Regions from separate parts of the Brevibacterium sp. K11IcPPYGO002 genome, predicted to be linked through region 1. Evidence: riboswitches for the same ligand, from Rfam matches in the RefSeq annotation. Region 1 holds a riboswitch; each other region holds the start of a gene.
The links. Region 1 has a riboswitch for thiamine pyrophosphate ahead of thiO (glycine oxidase ThiO). Riboswitches for the same ligand answer to the same signal wherever they lie in the genome.
Positions count from the first base shown of each region.

Region 2: another riboswitch for thiamine pyrophosphate. It lies ahead of QYM46_RS03910 (TenA family protein); the one in region 1 lies ahead of thiO (glycine oxidase ThiO).
Region 3: another riboswitch for thiamine pyrophosphate. It lies ahead of QYM46_RS14345 (hydroxyethylthiazole kinase); the one in region 1 lies ahead of thiO (glycine oxidase ThiO).
Region 4: another riboswitch for thiamine pyrophosphate. It lies ahead of thiC (phosphomethylpyrimidine synthase ThiC); the one in region 1 lies ahead of thiO (glycine oxidase ThiO).

Region 1 is NZ_CP131929.1:1,688,781-1,695,772, forward strand. Features, by position in the region: gene QYM46_RS07645 (SRPBCC family protein) at 1-86, shown strand, start outside; gene moeB (molybdopterin-synthase adenylyltransferase MoeB) at 120-1,337, opposite strand; gene QYM46_RS07655 (thiazole synthase) at 1,334-2,101, opposite strand; gene thiS (sulfur carrier protein ThiS) at 2,103-2,360, opposite strand; gene thiO (glycine oxidase ThiO) at 2,357-3,517, opposite strand; TPP riboswitch at 3,507-3,610, opposite strand; gene thiE (thiamine phosphate synthase) at 3,622-4,305, shown strand; gene QYM46_RS07675 (ketopantoate reductase family protein) at 4,302-5,267, shown strand; gene QYM46_RS07680 (DedA family protein) at 5,221-6,462, opposite strand; gene QYM46_RS07685 (sensor histidine kinase) at 6,616-6,992, shown strand, end outside.
Region 2 is NZ_CP131929.1:879,196-886,187, forward strand. Features, by position in the region: gene QYM46_RS03890 (LysR family transcriptional regulator) at 1-17, opposite strand, end outside; gene QYM46_RS03895 (EamA family transporter) at 90-1,052, shown strand; gene QYM46_RS03900 (AraC family transcriptional regulator) at 1,711-2,589, opposite strand; gene QYM46_RS03905 (phytoene desaturase family protein) at 2,705-4,186, opposite strand; gene QYM46_RS03910 (TenA family protein) at 4,251-4,940, opposite strand; TPP riboswitch at 4,935-5,041, opposite strand; gene QYM46_RS03915 (uridine kinase) at 5,049-5,690, opposite strand; gene QYM46_RS03920 (ATP-grasp domain-containing protein) at 5,768-6,784, opposite strand; gene QYM46_RS03925 (VOC family protein) at 6,913-6,992, shown strand, end outside.
Region 3 is NZ_CP131929.1:3,117,294-3,124,285, reverse strand. Features, by position in the region: gene QYM46_RS14370 (ATP-binding cassette domain-containing protein) at 1-812, shown strand, start outside; gene QYM46_RS14365 (sugar ABC transporter permease) at 809-2,020, shown strand; gene QYM46_RS14360 (SRPBCC family protein) at 2,206-2,715, opposite strand; gene QYM46_RS14355 (winged helix-turn-helix transcriptional regulator) at 2,829-3,293, shown strand; gene QYM46_RS14350 (DUF3800 domain-containing protein) at 3,327-4,220, opposite strand; TPP riboswitch at 4,481-4,614, shown strand; gene QYM46_RS14345 (hydroxyethylthiazole kinase) at 4,602-5,531, shown strand; gene thiE (thiamine phosphate synthase) at 5,528-6,286, shown strand; gene thiD (bifunctional hydroxymethylpyrimidine kinase/phosphomethylpyrimidine kinase) at 6,283-6,992, shown strand, end outside.
Region 4 is NZ_CP131929.1:574,080-581,071, reverse strand. Features, by position in the region: gene QYM46_RS02625 (M13 family metallopeptidase) at 1-156, shown strand, start outside; gene QYM46_RS02620 (DUF1684 domain-containing protein) at 265-1,971, opposite strand; gene QYM46_RS02615 (M18 family aminopeptidase) at 2,107-3,411, shown strand; TPP riboswitch at 3,486-3,594, shown strand; gene thiC (phosphomethylpyrimidine synthase ThiC) at 3,590-5,398, shown strand; gene QYM46_RS02605 (amidohydrolase family protein) at 5,497-6,288, shown strand; gene QYM46_RS02600 (ABC-ATPase domain-containing protein) at 6,320-6,992, shown strand, end outside.

The DNA of each region.
Region 1 (6,992 bases):
CGCTGGCTGGGCTCATGCACGGGGCAGTGATGAGAGCCGGTGAACGGGGACTGCGATCACGACTGGCCGCCCGGTCCGGCTCCTGAGCGAACAAGTGCCCCGGCCACCGAATCTGCCGGTCACTGGTCCCTTTGGTCTGCCGAGGCCCGAGTGACGTCCTGCCACGCATCGATGCCGCCGGCAAGGGAGCGCAGACGGCCTCCGACCGGTACCGAACCGGACAGCATTTCGACGGCCTCGGCCGATCGGGCCCCGGACTTGCAGTGGATGACGATATCGACCGGTGACCCCGCTCGACCGAAGTCACCGAGCGCCGACTCCAGGGCTTTCCACCCGCCGTCTCGGAGGACGCCGAGAGGCAGATGCACTGAGCCGGGGATGACCGCCAGCTCACGTTCCCAGTCCTCCCGCACGTCGACGATACGCACATCGTCTTCGACGGACAGGAATTCGGCGACGCCGATCTCATCCGCCGAAGGCTCTGCCATGACGCCGCCGTCGGGGTGCGCGGCGCAGGCGGCAGTCACCTCGGCGAGGTCGGTGACCGTGGGACGGTCGGGATCGGGGGAGAACCGCAGGGTTGAGTACTCCCCGGTCAACGCCTCATAACCCAGCAGCCGACCGATGAAAGGGGCGCCGATGCCGCAGATGAGTTTGATCGCCTCGGTCGCCATCGCCGAGCCCACGGTTCCGCACAGCACTCCGAGGACCCCGCCCTCGGCGCAGTTGGGCACCGAACCGGGTTCCGGGATATCCGGGAACAGGTCGCGCAGCATCGGCCCGTGACCGGGGACGAACGTGCTCACCTGACCGGCGAAGCGGAAGATCGTGCCCCACACCAGCGGGGTGCCGGTGAGTTCGGCGGCATCATTGGACAGGTACCTGGTCGCGAAGTTGTCCGCTCCGTCGATGACGACGTCGTGTTCAGCGAAGAGGTCGAGCGCATTCTCCGGGCTCAGCCGTTCCTCGATCGTGCGCACCTCGAAGTTCGGATCGAGCCGGTGCACGGCATCGGCGGCAGAGGTGACCTTCGGTCGACCCACATCGTCATCCCGGTGGATGATCTGGCGCTGCAGGTTCGACGACTCGACCACATCGTCATCGATGATGGTCAGCTGTCCGACGCCGGCAGCGGCGAGATAGCTGAGCACCGGTGAACCGAGTCCTCCGGCGCCGATGACCAGCACCGAGGCGGCCCGCAGACGCCGTTGTCCCTGAAGTCCGAATCCCGGCAGGCTCAGGTGCCGGGAGTAGCGTTCCAGCTCCGTCCGGGACAGGGAGTCCACGGGGTCGACGAGCGGCGGCAGCGACGGAGGAGTGGAGGCAGCGGTGGTCATTGTGCTGCGACCATTCCATCGAACGGCGATGATGCCAATGCCAACGGTCGTTTGGGGATCCTCCCGGCTCCGGCCGCCAGATGCCCGGCCTCGACGGCCAGAGCCATCGCCCGAGCCATGGCGTGGGCGTCGTGAGCGCGAGTGACGGCAGAGGCCAGGAGAACCGCGGTGCACCCGAGCTCCATCGCCAGAGCCGCATCGGAGGCGGTGCCGACACCGGCGTCGAGGATGACGGGCACCTGTGCACGGGAGACGATGGTCTCGATGTTGTGAGGGTTGAGGATGCCCAGCCCACTGCCGATCGGAGCACCTGCCGGCATCACCACGGCCACCCCGGCATCCTCCAGACGTTTCGCCAGAGCCGGATCGTCGTTCGTGTAGGCGAAGACCGTGAACCCGTCGAGGACGAGCTCCTCGGCGGCGGCGAAGAGCTCGACGGAGTCCGGGAGCAGGGTGTCCTCATCGGCGATGACCTCGAGCTTCACCCAGTTCGTCTCCAGGGCCTCCCTGGCCAGTCGGGCGGTGAGCACGGCATCCCGGGCCGTATAGCAGCCGGCGGTGTTCGGCAGCGCCCGGATTCCCAGACGCTGCAGCATGGTGAACACCGAGTCCCGGGACTCGGCGTCGAAGCGCCGCATCGCCACTGTGGTCAGCTCGGTTCCCGAGGCCACGAGGGCGTCTTCGAGGATGCTCAGGGAACTCGCCCCGCCCGTGCCCATCACGAGGCGAGACGACATCTCCACGTCATCGACCCTCCAGCTCATCTCAGCCTCCCTGCACTGCGGTGACGATGTCGACGGTGTGACCGTCAGCCAGGGCGAACCCGGACCAGGCACCGCGACGGATGACCTCGCCGTCGACGGCCAGGGCCAGCCCTAAGCGTCCGCCGTCGGCCGGTGTCCCATCCGGGTTCAGTTCCCGTCCGGTGACCTCGGAGATGAGGTCGAGCGCCGAGGTGGCACCCGGCAGCTCATGATGGTCACCGTTGAGGACGATGGTCGGTGAGTGGTCGCGATCGGTCATGAGTTGCTCCTCATCGGGTAGGCGGTGGTGTGGTCTGTGGTGAAGCGGTGTGGGGACACGGACTCGAGCGTCCCGTCAGGAGGCCAGTCGGAGGCAGCACCCAGGGCGAGCTCGGCGCCGAGCCGCCCGCCGAACGGGGCCAAGAGGATGCCATGTCGGAAGTAGCCGGTGCTCACAACGCAGCCGGGATCGATGCGCCCGATCATCGGCAGGTCGTCGGGAGAACCAGGGCGAGCACGGGTGGTGATGTCGGTGATCTCCGCGTCGAGGATGCCCGGGACCAACCGCTGCCCGTCAGAGAGCAGCCGGTGGATCGCCCCGGCAGGGGTGCCGGAGAGCCCGTCCTCACGGGAACTGGCACCGAGCACGATCTCACCGTCGGGGCGAGGAACCAGGTAGACAGGACGACCGTTGACCAACCCGCGGAGGGTCCGAGTCAGCAGGGGAGTCGCCTCGGCGGGGGCACGCAAGCGCAGCACATCACCCCAGACTTCCCGGATCGGCAGCGGCGGGGCACCGGCGATCTCGGTGGTGGCGCTGCCGGCGCAGACGACCACCTGGTCGGCTTCCAACCGGCGGCCGTCTCCCAGTGTGACGCCGGTTGTCGCCGCACCATCTCCCAGCAGCTCGGTCACCCGCTGCCGGATGAGGAGCGACTCTGAGCCAGCTGTAAGAGCAGACAGGAGTCCCGCCGATACACGACGCGGATCGATCGAGTGATCACCGGGAATGTGCACAGCCCCGGCCACGGCAGGCGACAGCGACGGTTCGATACGGCGGGCGGCACTGCCGGTGATGAGCTCGGTGGCGAAACCCGATCGTGATTGTGCTTCGCGCAGCTCCCGCAGAGCCTGCAGATCAGCCCGGTCACCCGCACACACCAAGGTCCCGGCATCTGTGTAACCGAGATCGGTGTCGGCGGCGCTCGCCACCTCGGCGGCGAATTCCGGATACATCTGAGCCGAGGTCCGCATCAGCGGATACAGGGGAGTCTGCCCCCAGACCACCTCGGCGGCGGGAGCGATCATCCCCGCGGCGGCATGGCTGGCACCCTGGGCGGGGGCAGGATCGACGATGGTGACTTCGGCACCGAAACGGCGCAGATACCAGGCCGTGGACAGGCCGATGATCCCGGCGCCGACGACGATGACTCTCACAGCTTCTCCCTCCGGCGGCATGATCCGCATCAGGTCTGACGGTCGGCTCTTACGCCCTCTCAGCCTCGTTGGGAGGCTCCCGCGAACTCCTCTACTCTATGACCATGACCACACAGATGCCACCGCGCACCGCAGCGCGGCAGACGAAGAGAGCCTGGAGAGAGGCACGACTGGCAGAGGCGAAGCTCTACCTGTGCACCGATGCCCGGACCGCTCAAGGCGACCTCGCCGAGTTCCTCGATGCCGCCTACCGCGGGGGAGTCGACATCATCCAACTGAGGGACAAGAGCCTCGAAGCCCGCGCCGAGATCGCGGCATTGGAGGTCCTCAAAGATATTGCCGCCCGTCACGACAAGCTCTTCTCCGTCAACGACCGCGCCGACGTCGCACTACTGACCGGCGCCGATGTCTTCCACGTCGGTCAAGGCGACCTCACCAGTGCTCAGGCCCGTGCCGTGCTCGGCCCCGATGTCATCCTCGGACGCTCCACCCATTCCCTCGAGCAGGCGCTCGCCGCCGAGGCGGACCCGGAGACCGACTACTTCTGCGTCGGGCCGGTCTGGGAGACCCCGACGAAACCCGGCCGTGCCGCTGTGGGGACGGCACTGCTGACCTCTGCCGCCGCGAAGGCGAGCAAACCGTGGTTCGCGATCGGCGGCATCGCGGCAGGGGAGAGACTGGACGCGATCCGGCAGGCGGGCGCGAACCGTGCCGTCGTCGTCCGTGCGATAACCTCGGCAGACGACCCCGCTGCGGCCGCACGGGTGCTCAAGGAGGAGTTGGAATGACCTCAGCAGCTGACAGCACAACCGCCGGAATCGGTGCAGGTGCCGACCTGTCGATTCTCATCGCCGGGGCAGGCGCCACCGGCGGAGCGTTCGGCACCTATCTGCAGGAAGCCGGACGCGATGTCACGTTCCTGCTCCGGCAGGCGCGGGCGGCGACGGTCCGCGCGGACGGACTGCGCTTCACCGCTCCCGGTGCCGATCGGACGAACCAGGTCGATGTCATCACCGCCGAGGAGCTCAGCGCCTCACCGCGGATCTTCGACCTCGTCATCGTCGCGGTCAAAGCGGGTGGACTCGACTCGGTCATCGACGATATCGGACCGGCGGTGGGAGAACAGACGACGATCATCCCGTTCCTCAACGGCATGGCCCAGATCGAGAAGCTGCAGAACAGGTACCCCGGGCAGGTGCTCGGCGGGTTCGTCAAGATCGTCGGCACGATCAGAGACGGAGCCGTCGTCCAGCTCACCGACCTTGCGGTGATGACCATCGGCGATCTTCACGGCGCGGCCGTACCCACGCGAATCTCCGAGGCCCTCGACGTCCCCGGATTCAAACTCCAGATCGTCGATGGAGTCATCGACGGGCTGTGGGAGAAGTGGACCTTCATCGCCGCCGCGGGAGTCGTCACCTGTCTGTTCCGCGCCCCGGTCGGGGCGATCATGGCAGCAGGCGGCAGATCGCACGTGCACGCCATCATCGACGAACTCGAAGCCGTGGCGGCCGCGGCCGGACACCCGGTGTCGGAGGCCTCCCACGACATGACGCTGCAGATGCTCACCGAGGACGGCTCGGCCTTCACCTCATCCCTCTACAGGGATGTGACGGCAGGGCTGCCGAGCGAAACGGAGCACATCCTCGGCGATCTGTCGGCCAAGGCAGAGGAGCTGGGAGTCGCGACTCCGCTGCTCGACCTCACGCTTGTGCAGCTGCGGGCAGGGGAAGCCCAGAAGCGGCTCTGACCTCGGCCGTGCCCGTGCGCAGCATCGCCAGATACGGCTCCTGCGGCTGAGTGTGTTCGATGTCGGACGAACTGTGGGCAGCGGTGAATGTGACCATGGGGACGCCATCGGCGTCATCGAGGACGAGCAGCGTTTCGTAGCCGCCCGGACCCAGAGAATGGGAGCTGCCGGCCGGCAGGTCGAAGACGAGGCGTTCCAGCGGACTGTCGGGCTCGGGTGGGCGGTGCATCTCCTGGGCGGCCACATCGGCGAACTGTTCGGCGGTGATGAGGTAGGCCTTGGCCGGGGTCGGTCCGGGGACAGAATGATCGTAGAAGGCCATTCCGCCGCCCCAGACCTTCGATTCGCCGGCGAAGTAGATCGTTCCGGGCAGTTCGATCCCAGCTTCGGCACGGGGCAGTGCTGCGTCTCTGGCACCCGGATAAGTCACCTTAGCGCCGGGCGGTCGCCCGCCCTGCAGATAGCAGGCGAGCCGATCGCGAGCCATGTTCGATCCGTAGCTGACGTACCACACATGTGTTTGGGACATCCCCTCCATCATGACATCTCGGGCTCGGAGTTCGTCGAATCGGCGTCGGCTGCGTTCGCCGCGTCCGCTACGTCCGCGTCTGCGGCGGCGAAGACGTCGGACGAAGTCGGCCGCACCGGTGATGGCCAAGGCGATGCCGATGCCGAAAGCGACTCCGAGCAGCGGCCGGTCATCGAATATCGTGCCTCCGATGAGTCCGATACCCGTCGAATAGAGCGCCCAGGCCAGAGCTCCGATTCCGTCCCAGAGCAGAAAGGTGCGGGTCGGAAATCCGAGCAGGCCGGATCCGATCGTCGCCAAGCTGCGGCCCCCGGGAACGAACCGACCGGCGATGAGCACGGTCCCGCCTCGGCGTGAGAAGACCGTGCGGGCGGAGTCGAGGAGCTCCGCAATTCGAGTCCACCGCCGCCACCGGCCGACACCTGAAGCGGCCAAGCGGCCGACGATGTGAGCGGCCAGATCGCCGAGGAGGGCGCCGCCGGCTGCGGCGATGACGAGTCCTGCCGGGTGAGGCTGACCCGCAGCGGCGAAGGTCGCAGCGGTGATGAGCAGAGTCTCCGACGGCACGATCGGCACGAGCGAGTCCAGCGCCGCAGCCACGGCGATGAGCAGGTACACCCACGGTGAGGTGAGTGTGGCGGTGAGCAGCTCGAGTGCGAGATCCATAGTCATCCACGCTAGGCACCGGGTGGCAGGGACGGTACGCGGTCGGGCACACAGTCGGTGCGGTCGACCGGCAGCCGCCATTGCGGGAAACCGGAATCCGAGACTGCGGTCGAACCCCTGTGAGCCGGTGTTGGGCGTTGCTACGATCGATTCATGCCCTGGCCGAGCGCGCTGTCCACCCGTCGTCCTCCCGAAGCCCGGATGTTCGCCGCGCGCTGGGCACGTTCCGTCCTCGCGGTGGTCTGGGGCGGTCTGCTGTGTCTTCCGCTCCTCGCCGCCTCCGTGCTCTCACCCTCATCACGAGTGGCCGCCAAGGTGCGAGACTGGGAGCTCGCCCGGCATTCTCACGGGTTCGGACTCGTTCTCGCTTCCGCACCGACCCACCGCCGGTTCCTGCTCGGCAACGGCCTCATCGCAGCAGTGGCAATCATCCCCACTGCAAACCTCCTCGGCGGATTCGTCGTCGTGACTCTCGGCTCGCTCTTCCAAGGATTCTTCATCGGGGGAGCCGTGAACATCGGATTCGACAT
Region 2 (6,992 bases), 810 kb from region 1:
TTCGGATCGATGACCATGAAGGTATGCTACAGAGTAGATTCAGTATTCTGCGATTGTGCTTCACTCTGATCGGGTTCGAGAATGAGGACATGTCATTCAAACACTGTCTGCTCGCCGCCTCGGTGGCGGTGATGTGGGGACTGAACTTCCTTGCGATCGATCTCTCGCTGGACCAGTTCCCGCCGTTCTTCCTCGTCGCCCTGCGTTTCGCCGTACTCGCGCTGCCAGCGCTCCTGTTCGTGCCGAAGCCGGATGTGAAGTTCCGGTGGATCCTCGGATACGGGTTCGGCTTCGGTGTGCTCCAGTTCGCGTTCCTCTATTGGGCGATGGCCACCGGTATGCCCACGGGGCTGGCCTCCCTCGTCCTTCAGGCGTCTGGGCCCTTCACCGTGCTGCTCGGGATGACGTTCCTGCAGGAAAGGGTCCGTGCTTCGCAGATGGTGTTCCTGCTCGTCGCGATGGCCGGACTGGGGGTCGTCGGCTGGCAGCGCCTCGACTCATCAGCGAGCTTCCTCCCCTTCCTCCTCACGCTAGCCGGAGCGTTCGGGTGGGCGATCGGCAATATCAGCAATCGGCAGGCACATTCGGTCGAGCCGGTGAAGTTCACGATGTGGATGTCGATCGTCCCACCGCTTCCGATGCTTCTCATCTCCCTCGTGGTCGAGGGACCGGCCGCGATCGGCGGTTCGATGACGACACTGGGCACACCGACCGGCCTGCTCGGCGCGGCGGGGTTGATCTACACCGTGGTCATCGCGACCATCCTCGGCTCCGGCATCTGGTCGTGGCTGATGTCACGCAATCCTGCCGGCATCGTCGCTCCGTTCTCGATGCTCGTGCCTGTGGTCGGAATGAGCGCGGCATGGCTGGTCCTCGGGGAGACCGTGACACTCGGGGAACTGTGCGGGGCTGTCCTCATCATCATCGGAGTCCTCGGCGCCGGGTTCAAGGCAGCGAAGGGTGCCCGGATCCTCGCCGTCGCCAAAGTGGTCGCCCCCGTGAGCCCGGACGAAGAGGATTCCGACGGGCAGGAATTCGTCAGGGTAGGTTGAGAAGACCTCACAGAGTCTGGATGCCATGGCCATCCCGGAAGAGCACCGAACCGGGTCGGACCACCGACTCACCGTTGAAGATCTGCTGCCGTCCCCGTGGGGACGCTCGCTCGTGTTCGGGCTGGCCCAGCGCGGGCACGATGACGAATTCGGCGCCTGGGCCGAACCTCTCACAGCGGAAGCGCGTGCCCTGGCTGAGCTCCGCAGCGCCGCATGCGCCGCCGGCTCTCCCGTCGAAAAGGTGCAGGGGTCGCCGCGACCGTCTGCAGCCGTGCGGTGCGGGTTCGGAATCACAGCGGGAACCAGAATCCGAGCCGAATGACGTAGGGCCCGCCGATGTCGCCGCCCAACGCCGTCAGACCTGGTTCGAGGCCACCGGCCGCAAGGGCCGTTGGGTCATCCCGGACTGGTCACAGGTGTCCGAGGAGTTCGACGGAGTCCACCTCGGCCCTCACCTTACAGGGGGAAGGGCAGGGTCACCTCGGCGAGGAACCGGAGACGATCCCACCGCGGGCAATACCGATGATCGGCCCGCGAGCCTCATGGCGGGCTGGCACCTGGATACGACGTTCGGGGCTGAACGACGTCATCGACACCGCCCCCGAGGTGGTTGACCGGCATTGCGACGACGATGCCGACCGGTGGCTGCGGAGCTGAGTCAGTCCCGTTCCACCGGCAGCCAGAGTTCGGTTGTCGCCGTTCTGAAATCCTCGGCGCGATCGAGAATCGACACGATCGAAGGCCCCGGACGCAGCCGCCACGGATTCGATGGGAACCATTCGCCGGCCGTGGCCGCCCACGTGTCCTGAAGCGCCTGCGGGTACGGGCCGTGTGCCGTGAAGACGGCCCACATCCCCGCCGGGACATCAATGACATCGAGGTCCTCCGGCGCCGAGGCGGCCGCTGAGACCGCGACCCCGTGGAGGTAGGTGAGGTCGGTTCCTTCTCGGTAGTCCGGATCCACCCCGTCCGTGACCTGAAGTAGTCCTGTCGGGGTCGTGTCCGACAGCGTTCTGAGCCGTGCGTGCTCGGTGTGCGGGAGTGAAGCGACGAACTCGCGGATGTGCGGGTTCTCTCCTTCGTGGATGAGCGGCACACGCACAGCATGGCCGATGAGTGCGAATGCGGGGTGGTCGATGATTCTGGTGTCCATGGTCGAACTCCCTTCGATCGTCAGGCGGAACCTGAGTGACTGTTGGCTGCGAAGGGGACCGCCATTTCGCAGAGCCTCGGACGGAGCCGTACCGTGGACGGACCGAAAGGCGCGCGTGAATGCCTCCGTCGATCCGTATCCGTACCGCACGGCTACACTCAGCAGATCCTCACCGTCGATGACGTCACCGGCAGCGACGGTCATTCTGCGCCTGCGGACATATTCCGAGAGCGGAATTCCCGCCAGCGATGAGAACATCCGCCGCAGGTGATACTCGGTCGTGCCGAGCCTGGCGGCCAGCGCACCAATCTCGACGGACTCCGCGGAATCGGCAGTCAGGTTCGACTCGATGGCGTCGATGAGTGTATTGAGTTCAGCGATCACGATCTCTCCCTTCACTCATCCATACTTCCCGTGGCCCAGGGCGTCCCGCCCGACAATCTGTGCCCGATTCGATCACGTTTGGGATGGTGGTGCGTCCCTGCGGGGACGCACTCCGTCAGTCGCCCGGTGCCAGGCTGGGTGCCTCGTCGATTCCGAAGCGGGTCTTCAGCGCTCGGCGTGCGGCGAACCAGCCGTTCATTCCGTGTACGCCCGGGGCCGGCGGGGTCGCCGCCGAACACAGGAACGCCCCGGGCACGCCGAGGCTGTAGGAGTCCCAGGTCAGGCGCGGGCGAGCCATCATCCGGTAGAAGGACACGACGCCGGTGGCGATGTCCCCGCCGATGTAGTTCTGGTTGTGCCCGGCCATCTCGGAAGCGGGGATCGCGTTGTGGGCGACGACGCGGTCGCGGAAGCCCGGGGCGAAGCGTTCGATCTGCCGTGTCACGTATTCGGTCGGGTCGAGCGGGCAATCGAAGGGCACGTGCGCGTACGTCCACAGCGGGCGCAGGCCGTTCACCTCGCGGGAGGGGTCGAAGACGGTCGGGTCGGAGACGAGGCACACGGGGTCTGATGGCATCCGTCCGTTCATCACCTGCGCCTCGGCGGCGGCCATCTGCGCTCGCGAGCCGCCCACGTGGATCGTTCCGGCACGGCCGACCTCGGGGTCGGACCAGGGGACCGGACCGTTGAGGACGAAATCGACCTTGGCCGCGGCGTTGCCGTGCTTGAACGTTCGCAGGCTCGTGTCGACGTGGGCCGGCAGCAGGCCGGAGAAGATCTGTGCCGCACCCAACGCCGAAGTGTCGAGCAGGTAGGCGCGGGCCTTGGGCAGGTCGGTGACGTGGGCGATCGGGGAGTTCGCGTGCACGGTGCCGCCGTGAGCTTCGAGATCGGCGACGAGGTGGTCGACGATCGCTTGAGATCCGCCGATGGGGCAGGGCCAGCCTCCGGCGTGGGCGACCGTGGAGAGCATCGTGGCGGTAGCGGCCGTGCCCATCGCCGGCAGCCCGCCGATGGCGTGCGCGGCGACCCCGGTGAACAGGGACTGCGTCGACTCGTGGGACAGCGGAATGTTCCACGCGGGGCTGGCCTGGGACAGGAGTCGCAGACCGAATTTCACGACGTTCGCAATGCCGGGAACATCGCGGAGGGTCTCGGGCACGGAGCGTTTGTCACCGAGGGAGAGCCAGATCGCGTCATCGACACGGTCGAGCAGCGGGGCGAAGAATCGCCGCCATTCCGGTCCCGCCTCGCCGAGGCGGTCGACCGTTTCGTCGAGATCGTGGAAGGCCAGCGCGGCCGGTTTCCCGTCGAGGGGTTGGGCGTAGGAGATCTCGGGGGTGGTCAGCTCCATGCCGCGGGCGCGCAGGTCGAAGTCGACGAAGAAGGGGCTGGCGATCGCCAGGGGATGAACGGCCGAGCAGATGTCGTGGGTGACGCCGGGTGCCAGGCCGAGGTCGAGTGTGCGGGCACCACCGCCGATCGTGGCTTCAGCTTCGAACACCTCGACGGAGAGTCCGGCCCGGGCCAGAGTGACCGCGGCAGACATGCCGTTGGGACCAGATCCGACGACGACTGCATCAACACCTGTGCTCATGAGGCCAGTCTAGGCCAGTGGGCTGGGCGGCCGAGATGCGCAGTCCCGGGCGGCTGAGTGCGGCTCAGCTGCCGTAGGCGGTGTCGAAGAAGGCGCGTTCGAGATCGACGGCCCGGTTCCAGGCGCGGGTCAGGGTCTCGGCTACTGAGCTCTGGGCGTCGGTCGGGAACGCACGTTCGAGCTCGTCGACGAGGAACTGCACCCACTCGCGGAAGGCCTCGCCTCGGTGGAGGTCGATCCATCCTCGGTGAACCTGCCGCTTCGGCATCTCCTCACGGGACTCGGCCCAGTCGAGGTAGAGCCATTCGGCGACGACGAGGACGACGAGCAGCTGCGGATACGACGCCGAGGCGACGGCATCATCCATGACATCGCGGAAGCCCGCCGTCGGTATGGTCAGTTCGGGGTGGAGGTAGTCGGCGGGCGCGACTCCCAACTCGGCGAAGGAATCGACGAAATACGTGTCCTCATCGGCGACGAGCATGCCCAGCTGTCGGGCGAATCGCAGCTTCGCGTCGAGCTCATCGGCATGGGCCACGCAGGCGCCGAGCATGGACAGGAACGATTCGAAGAACTGATAGTCCTGCACCAGATAGTCGCGCAAGACGGTGTCGTCGATGGTGCCGGCGAACAGTTCCCTGACGAACCGGTGGTCGACGGCCTCCGCCCATTGCCGGCTGGTTGATCGTAGCAGTGCCGATACCGCTCCGTCAGCAGCCACGGTGATCGACGTGTCCAAGTCTGTGGTGGTCATTGCGATTCCACTCCCTCCGCCGGTGCTCACCGGATCAGGTTCAAAGGGTCTGCATATGCACTCTCAGCGCCGGCTCGCTCGGCGCTCCCCTGTAGGACTCCGACACTATCACCCGGGACAAGAACAGTTGCCAGAGTGATCGAATGCGGTTCGGCAGGTCAGGACTGGCCGATCCAGATCGCGATTGTCGAGCACCCATGTTGCCTTCTCCCACGGAGCTGCCTCGGAGAAGTAGAGACGCTGACCGCCGACATAGCGATGATTCGACGCAGCCTCGGGATCGGCGACGAAGGCTCCGGGGAACCGCTCGTTTCCGCGTGGGGCTGAGACCTCGAACGGCACCTCGACCCACATGCTCGCATCCCAGAGACCCACCAACTCGGGACGGTGGAGGAAGATCCCCTCGACGAGGAGGATGCAGTCCTTCGGCAGACTCCGAGGTTCCGGCGCCAGCGGACGATCCTCGTCGACGTCCCACACAGCTGGAACGATCGCATCACCTCGACGAAACGGTTCGACGACGGACTCGACGAAAACTTCGTAGTCGTAGGAATGACGATAGAAAGTGTCTGGTCCCTTGCCGTGGGCGTAGCGGATCACCCGAGGACGGTGGAAGCCGTCGATGCTGATGGCGGCGACCAGCCGATCGGTACGCGTGCCTGCAGCGCCGGCACATCCCGAGTTCTCGTCCGCAAGGTCGACGAGCTCACGGGCGATCGTGGTCTTCCCGGCTCCGTCGACTCCGTCCACTGCCACCAATGCGCGATGACCCGGCCGGACGGTGCGCAGCTCTGCCAGCAGATCGATCAGAACTCGGGCCCGGGAACTCACCACGCTGCGGACCCGGCGGGGGACACCGACGGCGGGGCCGCCTCGGCGAGGGTGTCGGACACGTACTGCGCTATCCGGTCAACGGCTGGCTGCCGGCCGGCCGACAGTTCGGCGGACTCGACCGACGGGTTGTAGTTCGTGTTCGTATTGATGTCGTAGACGACCTCGCGGCCGTCGGCGGTTTCGATGAACTCGATGCCGGCGATCTCGATGCCGAGACCTGAGAGCAGCGTCTCGAGGCGCGCGATGAGCGGGGTTGCGGCCGTGACGTCGTTTCGACGGGCGAACTGGGGAACGTCCGGGCTGGCCCCGGCACCCGGGACCTCGCAGGCATCGGCCGGGCACAGTTCGAACGACCCACCTGAGACGTCGACGCGCACCGCATAGTGGAAACGTCCGCCGATGAACTCGGCGCGGGTGATGAACGGCTGAGCCGGCTGCACATATTCCTGGATGAGCGTGATTCCGTCGATCGGCGCATTCGTGCCACCGGGCGCGAACTCATCGGCGGCTGCCTCGAGCTCGGCGAGGGAGTCGAAACGGCGCACACCGAGGCCCTTGCCGCCCTGATTGTGCTTGGTGATGAACGGGGGAGTGAAGCCGGCAGCCGCCTCGACGAGCGCCTGCGATCCGAACGCGGCCGCGGTGCGTGGCACGTCGAGGCCCTGGCCGGCCAGCTCGCGATGCTGTCGGATCTTGCTCACCTCGAGCTCGTAGACGTCGCGACCGTTGATGACTCGGCGGCCGGCGGCGGCGAGCCAGTCGAGGACCGCTCGCCCGTACTCCTTCACCTGCGGATCGGTGCGGGTGTGCGCCGACGCCGACAGCCGCGACCAGAACAGGCCGGCAGGAGGTTCGGCGGCAAGATCGATCGTGGTCTCGGGCAGCAGCCATTCGACATGGGCGACGCCGAGGCGGTCGAGCGCATCCGTGAACGGAGCGATCCATTCCTGATTGTCGTGGATGATGTGCACCGCGGGAGCGTCGCCGACGGGCAGGGTATGAGAACTCATCGCGCACCTTCACTGTCGGGAGCCGATGCGACCGAGAGTATTCGGAAGCATCGGCGGATCTGCTCAACAATCCTACGCCCTGGTGTCCAGGCCTTCGTCGTGTCAGTGCGGCGGCGTAGACTCGGGACATGGCTATCGCAAAGCAGCCCGTTGTCGTGCTCGACGCCCCCGACGCCGGTGAACTCGCGGAGTTCTACGGCAAACTCCT
Region 3 (6,992 bases), 1.4 Mb from region 1:
CACCTGAACCGGCATCCGCAGCGACGCGGACGCCGGGCAGCGACAGCGAGCCGGTGCTCGAACTGCGCGGAATCAACAAACGATTCGGGGCCGTGCAGGCCCTGACCGACATCAATCTCGCCGTCGGCCGCGGCGAAGTCGTCGGCCTCGTCGGCGACAACGGCGCCGGCAAGTCGACGCTGATCAAGGTCATCGCCGGAGTCCACGGTGCTGATGAGGGCGAACTCATCATAAACGGGGCGGCGCAGAGGTTCTCGTCTCCGAAGGATGCACAGAGGGCCGGAGTGGCCACCGTGTTCCAAGACTTGGCTCTGTGCGAGAACCTCGACGTCGTGGCCAACCTGTTCCTCGGACATGAGAAGACCCGCGGCGGCGTGCTCGACGAGGTGTCCATGGAAGCCAAATCCTGGGAGCTGCTGCGCAGCCTGTCGGCGAAGATCCCGAGCGTGAGAGTGCCGATCGCGGCACTGTCCGGAGGCCAACGTCAGACGGTCGCCATCGCTCGCTCGCTGCTGGGCGAACCCTCCCTGGTCATGCTCGACGAACCGACCGCAGCCCTCGGCGTCGCCCAGACCGCCGAGGTGCTCAACCTCATCGAACGACTCAAGGAGCGTGACCTCGGAGTGCTGCTCGTCAGCCACAATATGGCCGATGTGCAAGCAGTGTGCGACCGGATTCATGTCCTGCGACTGGGCAAGGATGCCGGTGACTTCCCCGGTGATGAGCGCACAGACGTCCTCGTCGCAGCGATCACCGGAGCCAGCGACAACGTCGTGACCAAACGCGCGACACGGAGGGGTGAGCGTCGATGACCCGCAATTCCTTCATCACCGATGAGCGCATCTCTCATGAGGGCTTCGTCGGCACTTTCGTCCGACGGGTGCGCGAGGGGCAGCTCGGGTCACTTCCGGTCATCCTCGCGCTCGTCGTCATCGTCATCGTCTTCCAGTCGGCGAACAGCAGCTTCCTGTCACCGGCAAACCTCGTCAACCTGTCGTCGACGGTCGCCTACATCGCGATCCTCGCCCTGGGAATCAACCTCATCCTGCTCCTCGGCGAGATCGACCTCTCGCTCGCCCAGCTGGGTGGTCTGGCGGCCTCGCTGCTCGGTGTCCTCGTCGTCAGGCAAGGTGTGCCGCCTGCGCTGGCGCTCATCATCATGCTGTTGCTCGGCCTCGTCGTCGGTGCGATCCAAGGCTGGTTCTTCGCCGTCATCGGCATTCCGGCATTCGTCGTGACACTGGCCGGTCTGCTCGCTTTCACCGGATTGACTCTGACTACCCTGGGCACACAGAAGAACCTGTCGATGTCCGACACTTTCGCCTTCGACTTCGCGAACTTCTACTTCCCGGCGATCTGGGCGTACGTATTCGGTGCCATCGCGATCATCGGCTTCGGTGCCGGAATCATCTACTCCAAGCTGCGCCGTCATCACGTGGGCCTCGACGCCCCGAGCTGGGCAGCTGTGATCGTGCGCATCGCTCTGCTCACGGTGGTCGTATTCGGATTCCTCATCCTCGTCAATCAGGACTTCGGTCTGGCGATGCCCTTCTTCCTCATGATGGTCATCGCGATCATCATCGACCTCGTGCTGCGCAAGACCCGCTACGGCCGATCGATCTACGCCGTCGGCGGCAAGGTGGAGGCGGCGCGTCGTTCTGGTATCAGGGTGACTTGGGTGCGCATCAGCGTCTTCATGGCGGCCGGGGTGCTGGCCGCGCTGTTCGGCTTCATCAAGGCCGGTGTGACAACGAACGCCGGTTCGACTCTCGTGCCGACGCAGGACCTGCTCAATGCGATCGCCTCGGCTGTCATCGGCGGCACTTCGCTCTTCGGCGGTCGCGGAACCGCATGGGCGGCGGTGCTCGGTGCGCTGGTCGTCGGTGCGATCAACAATGGTCTCTACCTCATCGGCTTCAACTCCGATGCGCAGCAGATCATCACCGCGCTCGTCCTGCTGGCAGCCGTTGTCATCGATGCGCTGAGCCGCCGCGGCCAGAGGTACGTCGGGCGGGGGTAGCAGGGCGAGTCGGCGGCACAGGGGCGTTGGCTCAGCGCTGAGCGCTCAAGTTGTCGTCGACCGCTCGGTTCCGCAAGAGCTCCCTCTGCCGACCGCTCGCCTGAGCGTCGAGCGCGCAATGCACAGCTTGATACAGCGACGTTAAGTCGAGCGGTCGGTGCTGACGAGATACGAGGTTCTGAAAGTCACGGCTCGGAGATCAGTTCGGCCTCGATCGCCGGAGTGATCGGGTTGCCCACTCCCGTCGTGATGAGCTGGTGCAGGCTGTCGTGGGCGTGGCGTGTCCATCCTCGAGCGCATCCGTCATAGCAGGCCAGCGCCGGGGTCAAGCCCACATGGGTGAATGTCAGCCGAATGCCTGACACCGTGGGCTCGATGTCGAAGCGCACGGTCGTCCCGGCCCACTCATCGATCTCGTCGGGTGAGGTTCCGAACTGGTTGTCCAGGATTCTCCAGACGACCCGTTCCGAGGGAACCAGCTCGATGATCTCGGCGCGGGTGGTGTGGATCTGCGGCACCGTGTAGACGAATTCGCCGAGGCGGTCGGGCGCCCCGTCGATGCGCTGCGACCACCAGCCGCGCACATTCGTCACCGCATCGAAGACTGCGTGTGGTGATTGCGTGACCTCATAGCTGAAGGTGAAGTCCGATGATGATTCGGTGTCGGGAAGAGCAGTGGGATTGTGTGCAGACATTGTCAGGCTCCTTTGCCGTTGTATGTCATTCTCTCAACTTGCGTCATGCAAGTCGATGGATCGATCATCCCACTATGCTTTCGTCATGCAAGTGAATAGGTAGACTCTCTTCTATGTTGGGCAGAACGTATGACGATGAAGTGTGTTCGATCGCGCGGACCTTGGAGATCGTAGGCGAACGCTGGAGCCTGCTGATCATCAGAAACGCGCTCTTCGCCGGGGTCACTCGCTTCGGCGACTTCCAGAAGCGATTGGGAGTGGCGACCAACATCCTCACCAAGCGGCTCGACGGCTTCGTCGATGCCGGAGTCATGACTCGGCAGCCGAATCCATCCGGAGTCGAGTACGTGCTCACCGACAAGGGACATGATCTCAAAGGCGTGCTCATTGCGTTCACCGAATGGGGAGATCGCTGGGAAGCGCCGAACGGGAGGCCGATCATCTACCGACACGACGACTGTGAAGGCGAAGTGCACAACTCGATTCGCTGTGACTCCTGTGGTCAGCAGCCTGACATCGTCACCGTCTCCAAAGGGCCGGGAATGCCCGACGAGAAATGGGCGCACCGGCAGAAGTAGGGCATCACAGCGGAGTGCGGAGCTGAACTTGGACTATTTTCGTTTGACAGTAGCGTGCTTGACCTTTTGCAGTTTCGCGAGATCTTCTGGACTCATAGGCCCGGTGTGCAATCCATCCGGGTAAGGCCTCTCTGCTTTGAATACGTCGAAGTTGTTCAGATCGCCCAGCGAACTCTGCCAGAGGCGAAGCTTGGATTCGTATGTGATGCGATGGTGCATGTGGCTGCCGAGAGCCTGAGGTACCCAGTCGTACTTTGATTCGCGTTCGAGTTGGTAGTCGATGGCTCGGCTGACAGATGCTGATATCCAATTGGCAAGCTGAATATTGGAGCTGAGAGCACTGTCGATGTGCATGGGCGGCTCAATGGCAGCATTCATTTCCCTGAATTCTTGGGCACGCGAGAATATGTGTGCGTATATCGTCGCTACTCTTGCAGCCCGTTGCTTCTCATTGATCTGGTCCATCAGCATCAGTAGATTCTCGCCGCAATTGTCCGCGTGACGACAGAGACGATTGACCGACTCTCGCATAGCTGAAGCTTCGCGTTGCTCATCGGAGAGTCGCACCTGCTTCCTGGTGCCGACCTCCTTCTGTTCGGCATAGAAGAAGACGCGTCCGCTCAGTTCTGCGAGCCTGTTGATCAGTCCGCGAAAGACACGGATCTGCTCACCGTAACTTCGCCAAGCGTCTGGGGTGAAGATATCTGAGCCCTTTCGCTCCCAGCGGCCCGGGTTCTCCACGCCCCGAAGCTCGCTGGCAAAGACGCGTCGCTTCTCTGCTGTGAAGATCTGACCGAATCTCCGAGCCGAGCTTTCGGGAATGACGAAGCCTGCATAGCCGAAGACGGGATTAGTGTTGAATCTCGGGTGGTCTTTGGCGACGTAAGGGCCGGGTTCACCGATCTCATCGATATAGGCGAGCAGCATGGGCAAACTTTACCTAGCGGCTCTGACACGAGGCCCAACGCAAAAACCCACGTCTGAGACGTGGGCTTGCGACTTGGCGCTCTAGGAGGTGAACTCCTTGCTACCACTTCAATAATCTCACAGCACCGAGGTCCGCGCAATCAGTCTTGCACGGAGACTCAACGGCCAGCATGGCGCACAACGTGGATCGGCGCTCATTCCCCGGCTTGACCTTGTGACTGTGGAAGTCGCCCGTGTCCGGACAGGCTGATACAGTCGAAGCCAATGACATGGGGTGCCTCATGAGGATCCGTTCGCACCGAGACGCTGCGCACGGAGGACACCGAGGCTGAGAGAACACCCATCGAACCTGATCTGGGCCATACTAGCGAAGGGATCGTCATGGTTGACTTCGACCTGCGTTCTGCGAATGCGCGACTGCGCGCAAGCAATCCACTCATCCAGTGCATCACGAACACCGTCGTGCAGCAGTTCAGCGCGAACGTGCTCCTGGCCGTCGGCGCCTCCCCGGCGATGCTCGACCATGAGGCCGATGCCGGACAGTTCGCCGGAATCGCCAGCGGAGTTCTCGTCAACTTCGGAACCGCCTCGAACCACCAGCTGCTCGCAGCCGATGCCGCCATCGACGTCGCCAACGCCGCCGGCAAGCCCTGGGTCCTCGACCCCGTGAGCGTCGGCGCCGTTGACTTCCGCACCTCCCGCATCCGCCGCGCCGCTGCCGATCACCCCACCGCCATCCGCGGCAATGCCTCCGAGATCGCCGCACTCGCCGGTGTGGGACTCGGCGGTCGTGGAGTGGACTCCACCGATGAAGTCGACGCCGTCCTTCCCGCCGCCGCAAAGCTGTCCCGAGAAACCGGTGCCATCGTCGCCGTCTCCGGACCCACCGATGCCGTCGTCGCCCATATCGACGGCGCCGACCACGTCGCCCGCGTCTCCGGCGGACATGAGTTCATGCCGCTCGTCATCGGCACCGGGTGCTCACTCGGCGCCGTCACCGTCGCTTACCTGGCTTCCGCCCGGGCGGGACTGGCGGACCCCGACGCCGACGTCTCAGCAATCAACGCCGCGGACGGTAACGCGAACGGTGGGGCCGCCTCGGCGAGATTCGAAGCCGTCGTCGCCGCCCACTCCCACTTCGCGGTCGCAGGAGAACTCGCCGCCGATGGCGCGAAGGGACCCGGCAGCTACTCGGTGAACTTCCTCGATGCGCTCCATGCCGTCGACGGCGACCGACTCGCACAGGCGAGAATCAGCCTCGACACGCTCACTTCTGCGAATGAAACCGCCGGCAAAGGCGTCCAGGCATGACCGCCGGATCCGCCCACATCGCTGACAACTCGGCCGACGACAGCGCGACCGTGAACGACCGAGTAGACGCAACCGACCGCTTCGCCGGAATCGACACGCGCCTCTGCCTCGTCACCGACTCCGCGCAATGCGAAGCCGCCGGCCGCACCGTCGCCGAGACCGTGCAGGCCGCCGTCGACGGGGGAGTGGGCATCGTCCAGGTCCGCGACAAAGACATCGACGATGCAGCCTTCTACTCGCTCACCCGCCAGGTCATCGCCGCAGTCGACGCCGCCACCCGCGACACCGACCGCACGGTCCCCGTCGTCCTCAACGACCGCGTCGAGGTGGCCCGCCGCCTCATCGACGAAGGCGAGAACGTGCACATCCACGTCGGCCAAACTGACACCACCGTCGCCGAGGTGCGCGCCGCCCTGGGTGCGGCACCGCTCATCGGTCTCTCGGCCGCGAACAGCGACGAATTCGCCGCCGGCCGCAACTCCGGAGTCGTCGATCTCGTCGGCATCGGACCGGTCTATGACACCTCCACGAAAGCCGACGCCCCCGTCGGCATCGGACCGGACCGCCTCGGCGAATTGGCGGCAGAAGCCGGCCTCCCCGCCGTCGCCATCGGCGGCATCACCGCCGACCGCGCCCCCGACCTGCACGGACGTGGACTGATCGGAATCTGTGTGGTCTCGGCGATCTGCCTGGCCGACGATCCGAAGTCGGCGGCCGAAGAGCTGCTGGCCGCTTTCACCGGGAGCGACCAGTGACGACCCGCCCGCCGATCACCTTGTCCATCGCCGGCACCGACCCCTCCGGCGGCGCCGGAATCCACGCCGACCTCAAGACCTTCACCGCGCGGAAGACCATGGGCACGACCGTCATCACCGCCCTCGTTGCGCAGAACACGCACGGGGTGTCGCGCGTCTATCCGATCGACGTCGATTTCGTCGCCGACCAGTTCGATTCCGTGCTCGGCGACCTGCCAGTCGATGCGACGAAATCGGGGATGCTCGGCAGCCGTGACCTCGTCGAACTCGTCGTCGCCCGCGCCGCCGAAGGCCGGCTCGGCTTCTTCACCGTCGACCCGGTGATGATCGCGACCTCCGGCCACCGCCTCCTCGAGACCGATGCCGTCGACGCCGTGCGCACCCACCTGCTGCCCGCCGCGAACCTCATCACCCCCAACCTCCCCGAGGCGGCCCTGCTCATCAGCGATGACGAACCCGAAGCGCGGACGACCGAAGCCATGCGTGACCAGGCCGGACGCCTGCTCGAGCGGGGGCCCGGAGCGGTCCTGCTCAAGGGCGGACACGGCAGCGATGACGAGGTCATCGACATCCTCGCCACGGCCGACGGTCAGGTCCGGGAATTCACCCACCCCCGGATGACGACGATGAACACGCACGGAACCGGGTGCACCCTGTCGGCTGCGATCACCGCCGAGGTGGCCGTCCTCGGCCGCGAACGCGCAGC
Region 4 (6,992 bases), 1.1 Mb from region 1:
GAGCGTGTGCGCAGGCTGTCGATCGACCCGCATTCGCCGGAGGAGTTCCGCTGCAACCAGGTCGTGAAGAACATGACCGCCTTCCACGACACCTACGGCGTGACCGAGTCCGACGGCATGTACTTAGCCCCCGACTCCCGAGTCACCATCTGGTAATTACTACCTGACGGCGGCCCAGCAACCTCGCGCGAGGTTGCTGGGCCGCCGTCGGGTAGTTCGGGGAGGAAACGGGCGCTGGGAGCCCGGGGATCCGAGTGGAGTGACTCAGCGGTGGTGGCGGATGAGGGCGACCATGCGGTAGTCGAATTCCTGCCAGCTCGAGATCGAGGCACCGGATTCCATCGCAGCCTGGAAGTCCTCGACCTCGGTGCGATCGGATTCGAGCGGAATGTCGAAGGGCATCTCCACGTAGAGCAGCCCGCTGGCGTCGGTGTGGACGATGTCGAAACCGGCCTGCTTCGGGTCGAGTTCGTTGTTCATCACGATGAGCAGCCGGTCCTCGGGGGCCGAGTATTCGGTCTCGATGCCATCGACATACCCCTGCTGCGACCGCAGCTCGCGCTGGGCCTGGATGACGAACGCCGAGTATGCGCCGATGCCGATGACCGGAATCCGTGAGGTCAGCGCTTCGGTGGCGACATCGATGAGCCGCGACCGGGCCTTGCGCCCCAGCGGGGACAGATCCCCACCGGACATGGCGACCCCGTCGAAGCCGACCAGCGAGATCCGCCCGTCGTCGTGGTTGGGGTTGAGGATGGTGATGTCGAGGCCGAATCGTGAGTACCAGGGGCGGGTCACCTCGGCGCTGTTTTCGTCCCACCACACGTAGAAGAGGAACGGCACGTTGATCCCGGCCTCCGAGTAGAAGAACGGGGGACGCCGCTCACCTGCGGTGACGTCGAAGGGAACGACGTTTCCCTCGATCGGGGCCGGGCAGGTGGCGAACGAGGTGAACGCGAACGGGTAGTTCACCGCACGGTTGAAATCGACGACGAGCGACCCGTCCTGATTCGGCACTCCGAGATCGATGGTCCGCCACGCCGAGGTGGTGCTCCCGTTCGTCGAATCGTGGAAGTCCAGCTGGAGCCCGGTCTTCGGACACCCGGTGGCGAGCAGGTTCACCTCACCGTGCTGAGTGTCGAACGTGACGATTCCCGCCGCCTGCGTCTGCAGCTGCAGATCCTCTTGAGCGGTTTCGATCGGGTAGGTCTTGAACGGGTCGAACCGGGTGAATCGGGCGAGGAAGACGAAGTCCGGGTCCGGGTCGAAGACCGGAACCTCGAAGAACTTGCCCAACAGCGGGGACTTCGAATTGCGCACACGCACACCGAGGCGGCCGGCCCGGTCGATGAGTTCGTAGAGGACGTTGCCGACGGTGAACCAGTTGAGCGATCCGCCGGTCGGAAGTTTCGCGCTGAACCCGTTCTCCTCGACGCGGACCTGAGGTCGAGCGGGCACGGCTGCGTGTCCGCCGGTCGCTTGTGAACCGGCATCCGATCCGGCATCCGCACCAGCAGAACCATCCGCACCAGCCGCAGAATCTGCGCCCGCACCGGCCGCCGCGTCGGCCTGGTCCGTGACCCTCGGCAGGGTCGAGGTGTCGCTGGGCACGGCCGGGCTCGTCGCCCGGGTCGGCCCCGAGTTGGTCACACCCGCGCCGTTCGCCCCAGTCCCAGCCCCAGGACCTCCCCCAGTCCCAGCCCCGGAACCAGTCGAATCCGAACCGTCTCCGCCGTCGCCGACCGCGCTGAGCAGGTCGAACGTCTCCGCCGCTGGACCGGCCTTGATTCCGGTGTCCAGGGACACGGTCACCCACCCGTCGTCGACGGTGAAGGTGCCGGGGGCGTCGGTCCAGGTCGATTCGTCCTCGAGCCAGTGCAGCCCGACGACGCTTAGCCAGCCGAACGGTTTCGCCAGTGCCGAGTTCCGTGAGTCGCGCCAGGTGTTCCACTCCGTCACGAACTGGTTCACGTCGAACACTCCTTGCCGTCGCTGGTGCGGCAGCAGGATCGCTGCTCCCGCCTGATTCTCGGACCCGGTGGCAACCCGGCGTCTGAGACCTGATCTTCTTCACCTCCAAACTACCGCAAACGATAGGCTGGGGAAATGAATGAATCACTCCCGAGACCGGATCGGGCCGCGACGACAGCGGCCGACCTCGGCGACTTCGTCAGCGCCTCCCCCAGCTCCTATCACGCGGTGGCCACCGCCGCGAAACGCATGGAAGAAGCCGGATTCTCCCACCTCGACGAGTCCGTTCCCTGGGCGCTGACACCTGGGACCGGGCACTACGTCATCCGGGACGGCGCGCTCATCGCGTGGATGAATCCCACCGTCACCGAGGCGGCTGACCGGTTCCGTGTGTTCGGTTCCCACACCGATTCCCCGGCGTTCAAACTCAAACCCGGCGGCGAGTACACCGCTGAGGGCACCCGTCAGGTCGGGGTGGAGGTCTACGGCGGGCCGTTGCTGAATTCGTGGCTCGATCGTGAGCTCGCCTTCGCCGGTCGTCTCGGCCTCGCCGACGGCCGCATCGTGCTCGCCCGCACCGGACCGATCGCCCGCATCCCGCAGCTGGCGATCCACCTCGACCGTCAGGTCAACGAGGGGCTGACCCTGGACAAGCAGCGTCATACCGCTCCCGTCATCGGCCTGGCCGACCTCGCCGAGGCGGACATCATCGAACTGCTCGCCGCGTCCGCCGGAGTCGATGCCGAGACCGTCGTCGGCCACGATGTCTACACCATCCCCACTCAGGAACCGGCCCTCTTCGGTGCGGCCGAGGAGTTCTTCGCCTCGCCGAGGCTGGACAACCTGCTGTCCGTCCACGCCGGTGTCACCGCGCTCACCCAGCTCGATGCCGACGGCCTCGACGGCATCCCCCTGTTCGCGGCCTTCGACCACGAGGAGATCGGATCGAATTCGCGCTCGGGAGCATGCGGCCCGTTCCTCGCCGACGTCACCGAACGCATCGTCGCCTCCTTGCTGCCGCAGTCGACGCGCAGCGATTATCTCGCGTCGATGGCCTCCTCGGTGTGTGTCTCCTCCGATGCCGGGCATGCTGCTCATCCGAACTATCCGGAACGACATGACCCGCATGTCCGCCCCCGCCTCGGCGGCGGTCCCCTGCTCAAGCTCAACGCTCAGCAGCGCTACGCCACGGATGCGGTCGGCACGGCCGTGTGGTCGCAGGCATGCACGGCCGCTGGGGTCGACTACCAGGATTTCGTGTCGAACAATGCGATGCCCTGCGGGTCGACGATCGGACCGCTGACCGCGACCCGACTGGGAATGACCACCGTCGACGTGGGTCCGGCCCTGTACTCGATGCACTCGGCCCGCGAGATGGTCGCGGTCTCCGATGTGCTCGCTCTCGGTGCCGCTGCGAAGGCGTTCCTCCAAGGCAGCTGACCTCGCACCCCCGGCGGGCCTCGAATCCGCCGACACCGCGGTTGTCCTCACCACGACGATCGTGATACGAATTGCACGACCCCACGGGAGCCCGCTGCACGGGCTGAGATCGGACTGCATCGTCCGAGACCGTAGAACCTGATCCGGTTGATACCGGCGTAGGAAGTGAGGACTGCAGATGACTGCATTCACCCCTGAAACACCCGCCCCTGCCACGACTTCGTCTGACGCAGATTCGCACGACGAATTCACCCTCGAGCAGTATCCGACGCATTCGCCGGCGTGGGTCGACGACACGGAGCACGGCATCCGCGTTCCCGTGACCCGCATCGAACTCGAGGACTCGAACGGCCGGGCCAACGATCCCGTCGACGTCTACCGCACCGTCGGACCGGGCAGCACTCCGGAAGAGGGACTTCCAGCTCTGCGATTTCCGTGGATCGAGGATCGCCTCGACACCGAAACGTACGCAGCCCGCGGCCACCGCATCGCCGATGACGGTCGTGCCGCCGTCCGCCGAGGTGCCCCGTCGCAGCAGTGGAAGGGACGCAGACCGGTTCCGCGTCGGGCCAAGACCGGTCGCACGGTCACCCAGATGCACTACGCAAGGCAGGGCATCATCACCCCGGAGATGCGGTTCGTCGCACTCCGCGAGCAGTGCGATGTCGAGCTCGTGCGTGCCGAACTCGCCGCCGGTCGGGCGATCATCCCGAACAACATCAACCACCCCGAATCCGAACCGATGATCATCGGCAAGGCATTCCTCGTCAAGATCAACGCGAACATCGGCAATTCCGCGGTCACCAGCTCCATCGCCGAGGAGGTGCAGAAGCTGCGGTGGGCCGCGAAGTGGGGTGCCGACACCCTCATGGACCTGTCGACCGGCAATGACATCCACACCACTCGGGAATGGATCATCCGCAACTCCCCCATCCCCATCGGCACCGTCCCGATCTATCAGGCGCTGGAGAAGGTCGACGGTAATGCGAACGCGCTGACCTGGGAGATCTATCGCGACACGGTCATCGAACAGTGTGAGCAGGGTGTCGACTACATGACCGTCCACGCCGGTGTGCTGCTGCGCTATGTTCCGCTCACGGCCGACCGGGTCACCGGGATGGTCTCCCGCGGCGGGTCCATCATGGCCGGCTGGTGCCTTGCCCACCACGAGGAGAACTTCCTCTACACCCACTTCGACGAGCTCTGTGAGATCTTCGCCCGCTACGATGTCGCGTTCTCACTCGGCGACGGACTGCGACCGGGGTCCATCGCCGACGCCAACGATGCCGCCCAGTTCGCCGAACTCGACACACTGGCCGAACTCACCGAACGTGCGTGGGCCCACGATGTCCAGGTGATGGTCGAAGGCCCCGGGCACATTCCGCTCCACCTCGTACGGGAGAACGTCGAACGCCAGCAGGAGCTCTGCCACGGCGCACCGTTCTACACCTTGGGTCCGCTGGTCACGGATATCGCACCCGGATACGACCACATCACCTCGGCGATCGGGGCGACCGAGATCGCCCGCTACGGCACGGCGATGCTCTGCTACGTCACCCCGAAGGAGCATCTCGGCCTACCCGACCGCGACGACGTCAAGACCGGGGTGATCACGTACAAGATCGCCGCGCATGCCGCGGATATCGCGAAAGGCCACCCCGGCGCGACGGCCCGCGATGATGCGCTGTCGAAGGCTCGGTTCGAGTTCCGCTGGCGGGATCAGTTCGCGCTCGGCCTCGATCCGGAGACTGCCGAGGCGTTCCACGACGAGACGCTGCCCGCGGAACCCGCGAAGACCGCGCACTTCTGTTCCATGTGCGGGCCGAAGTTCTGCTCGATGCGCATCTCCCAGGACATCCGCGACACCTACGGCAGCGCCGAGGCTCAGGAGGCCCTGGCAGGAATGCAGCGGAAGAGCCGCGAATTCCTCGCCTCTGGCGGAGAGGTCTACCTGCCCGATCCGACCGTCGGCCTCAAGGCGGACTGACCGTCGTTCAGGGCGTGGCGCGTCTATCGCAGTGTGCACGATTCGACTGACGCGCCAGGCCGTGAACGAGCGTTGCGGAGGCGATGTAGGTTGACGGTATGAGCGAACTTCAGCGTGCCTTCGACGCGCATCTGCACATCATCGATCCGACCCATCCGCTGATCGAGAACAACGGCTATCTGCCCGACCCATTCACGGTCGCCGACTATCGCGCGAGGCTGCAGAGCCTGCCCGAGGTGGGAGTCGACGTCGCCGGAGGTGCCGTCGTCTCCGGCTCGTTCCAGGGCTTCGACCAGGGGTACCTCGTCGAGGCGCTGCGGGGGCTCGGCGGCAGCTATGTCGGTGTCACACAGCTGCCGGATGCGACCACCGATGAACAGATCCGCCGCCTCGACGAGGCCGGCATCAAGGCGCTGCGCTTCAATATCGCCCGCGGTGGTTCGGCCACTCTCGATGCCCTCGACAGCTTCGCCCGACGGGTCCATGACCTTGTCGGATGGCATGCCGAGCTCTATATCGACGCCCGCACCATCGATGCCGACCTCGCCGCACGCATCGCCGCACTGCCGGCGGTGAGCATCGACCACCTGGGCATGCACGAGGACGGACTGCCCACCCTGCTGCGCCTCGTCGAGGCCGGGGTGAAGGTCAAAGCCACCGGTTTCGGTCGCGTGGAACTCGACCCCGCCGAGGCGGTCCGTCGCATCGTCGACACCGACCCGACCGCGCTCATGGTGGGCACGGATCTGCCGTCGACGCGGGCACGTCGCCCCTTCTCAGATGCTGATTTCACACTCCTCCTCCAGGTGCTCACCCCCACCGAGGCGGACGCCGTGTTCTGGTCGAATGCGGCGAGGTTCTACGGCCTCGAACCGTCATCCGCTGAGTAGACGTTCATCTCCGCCCAGTAGCATGAGTGAGATGAGTTCACGTCAGTCGAATCTCGCCTCCACTCTGCACACCCTCGACGGTCGCAGCTACGGCAATCTCAAACAGATCCGCGGCCGCTACACCTTCGGACCGGTCACCGTGTTCATCGATCGGGTCCAAGCCGATCCGTTCGCCTCCCCGTCGAAGGTCCGGGTCCGTGTCGATCGTGCCGATGCGAAGGTTCCGCTTGAGCTCACCACCGAGCGCGCCGATCGCATCGCAGCGGCCGACTACCTTCTCCGTGCCGGCAATGAGGTGCTCGCGAAGCTCGATCAACGCGCACTGATCCTCGGCCGCCCCGGGCAGGAGATCCTCGAACGGACGAACATCCTCATCGACGACGCCGGGCTCGAGGCACGTCTGCTCGTCAATCTGCCGGCCCGCGGCCGCCGCATCCTCGGCCACCAGGCCGCCGACATCCTCACTCGCGATCTGCCCGAATTCGCCGAACGGCTCTTTCTCTTCGACCGCTGGTCGGACGCCCCGGCAGGCAGGGGAGGGAACACTCCCGCCCCATCGGCCCACGGGCTCGCCGACCACGTCCAGCTGCACCGGGATCAGCTGGAACTGCGCAGCCGCCTCGGCGAGGCCGGACTCATCGGGTTCATCGGCAACGGGGCGATTCTGCCGCGGAAATCCGGGGATTCGGACCTGCCGATGACAT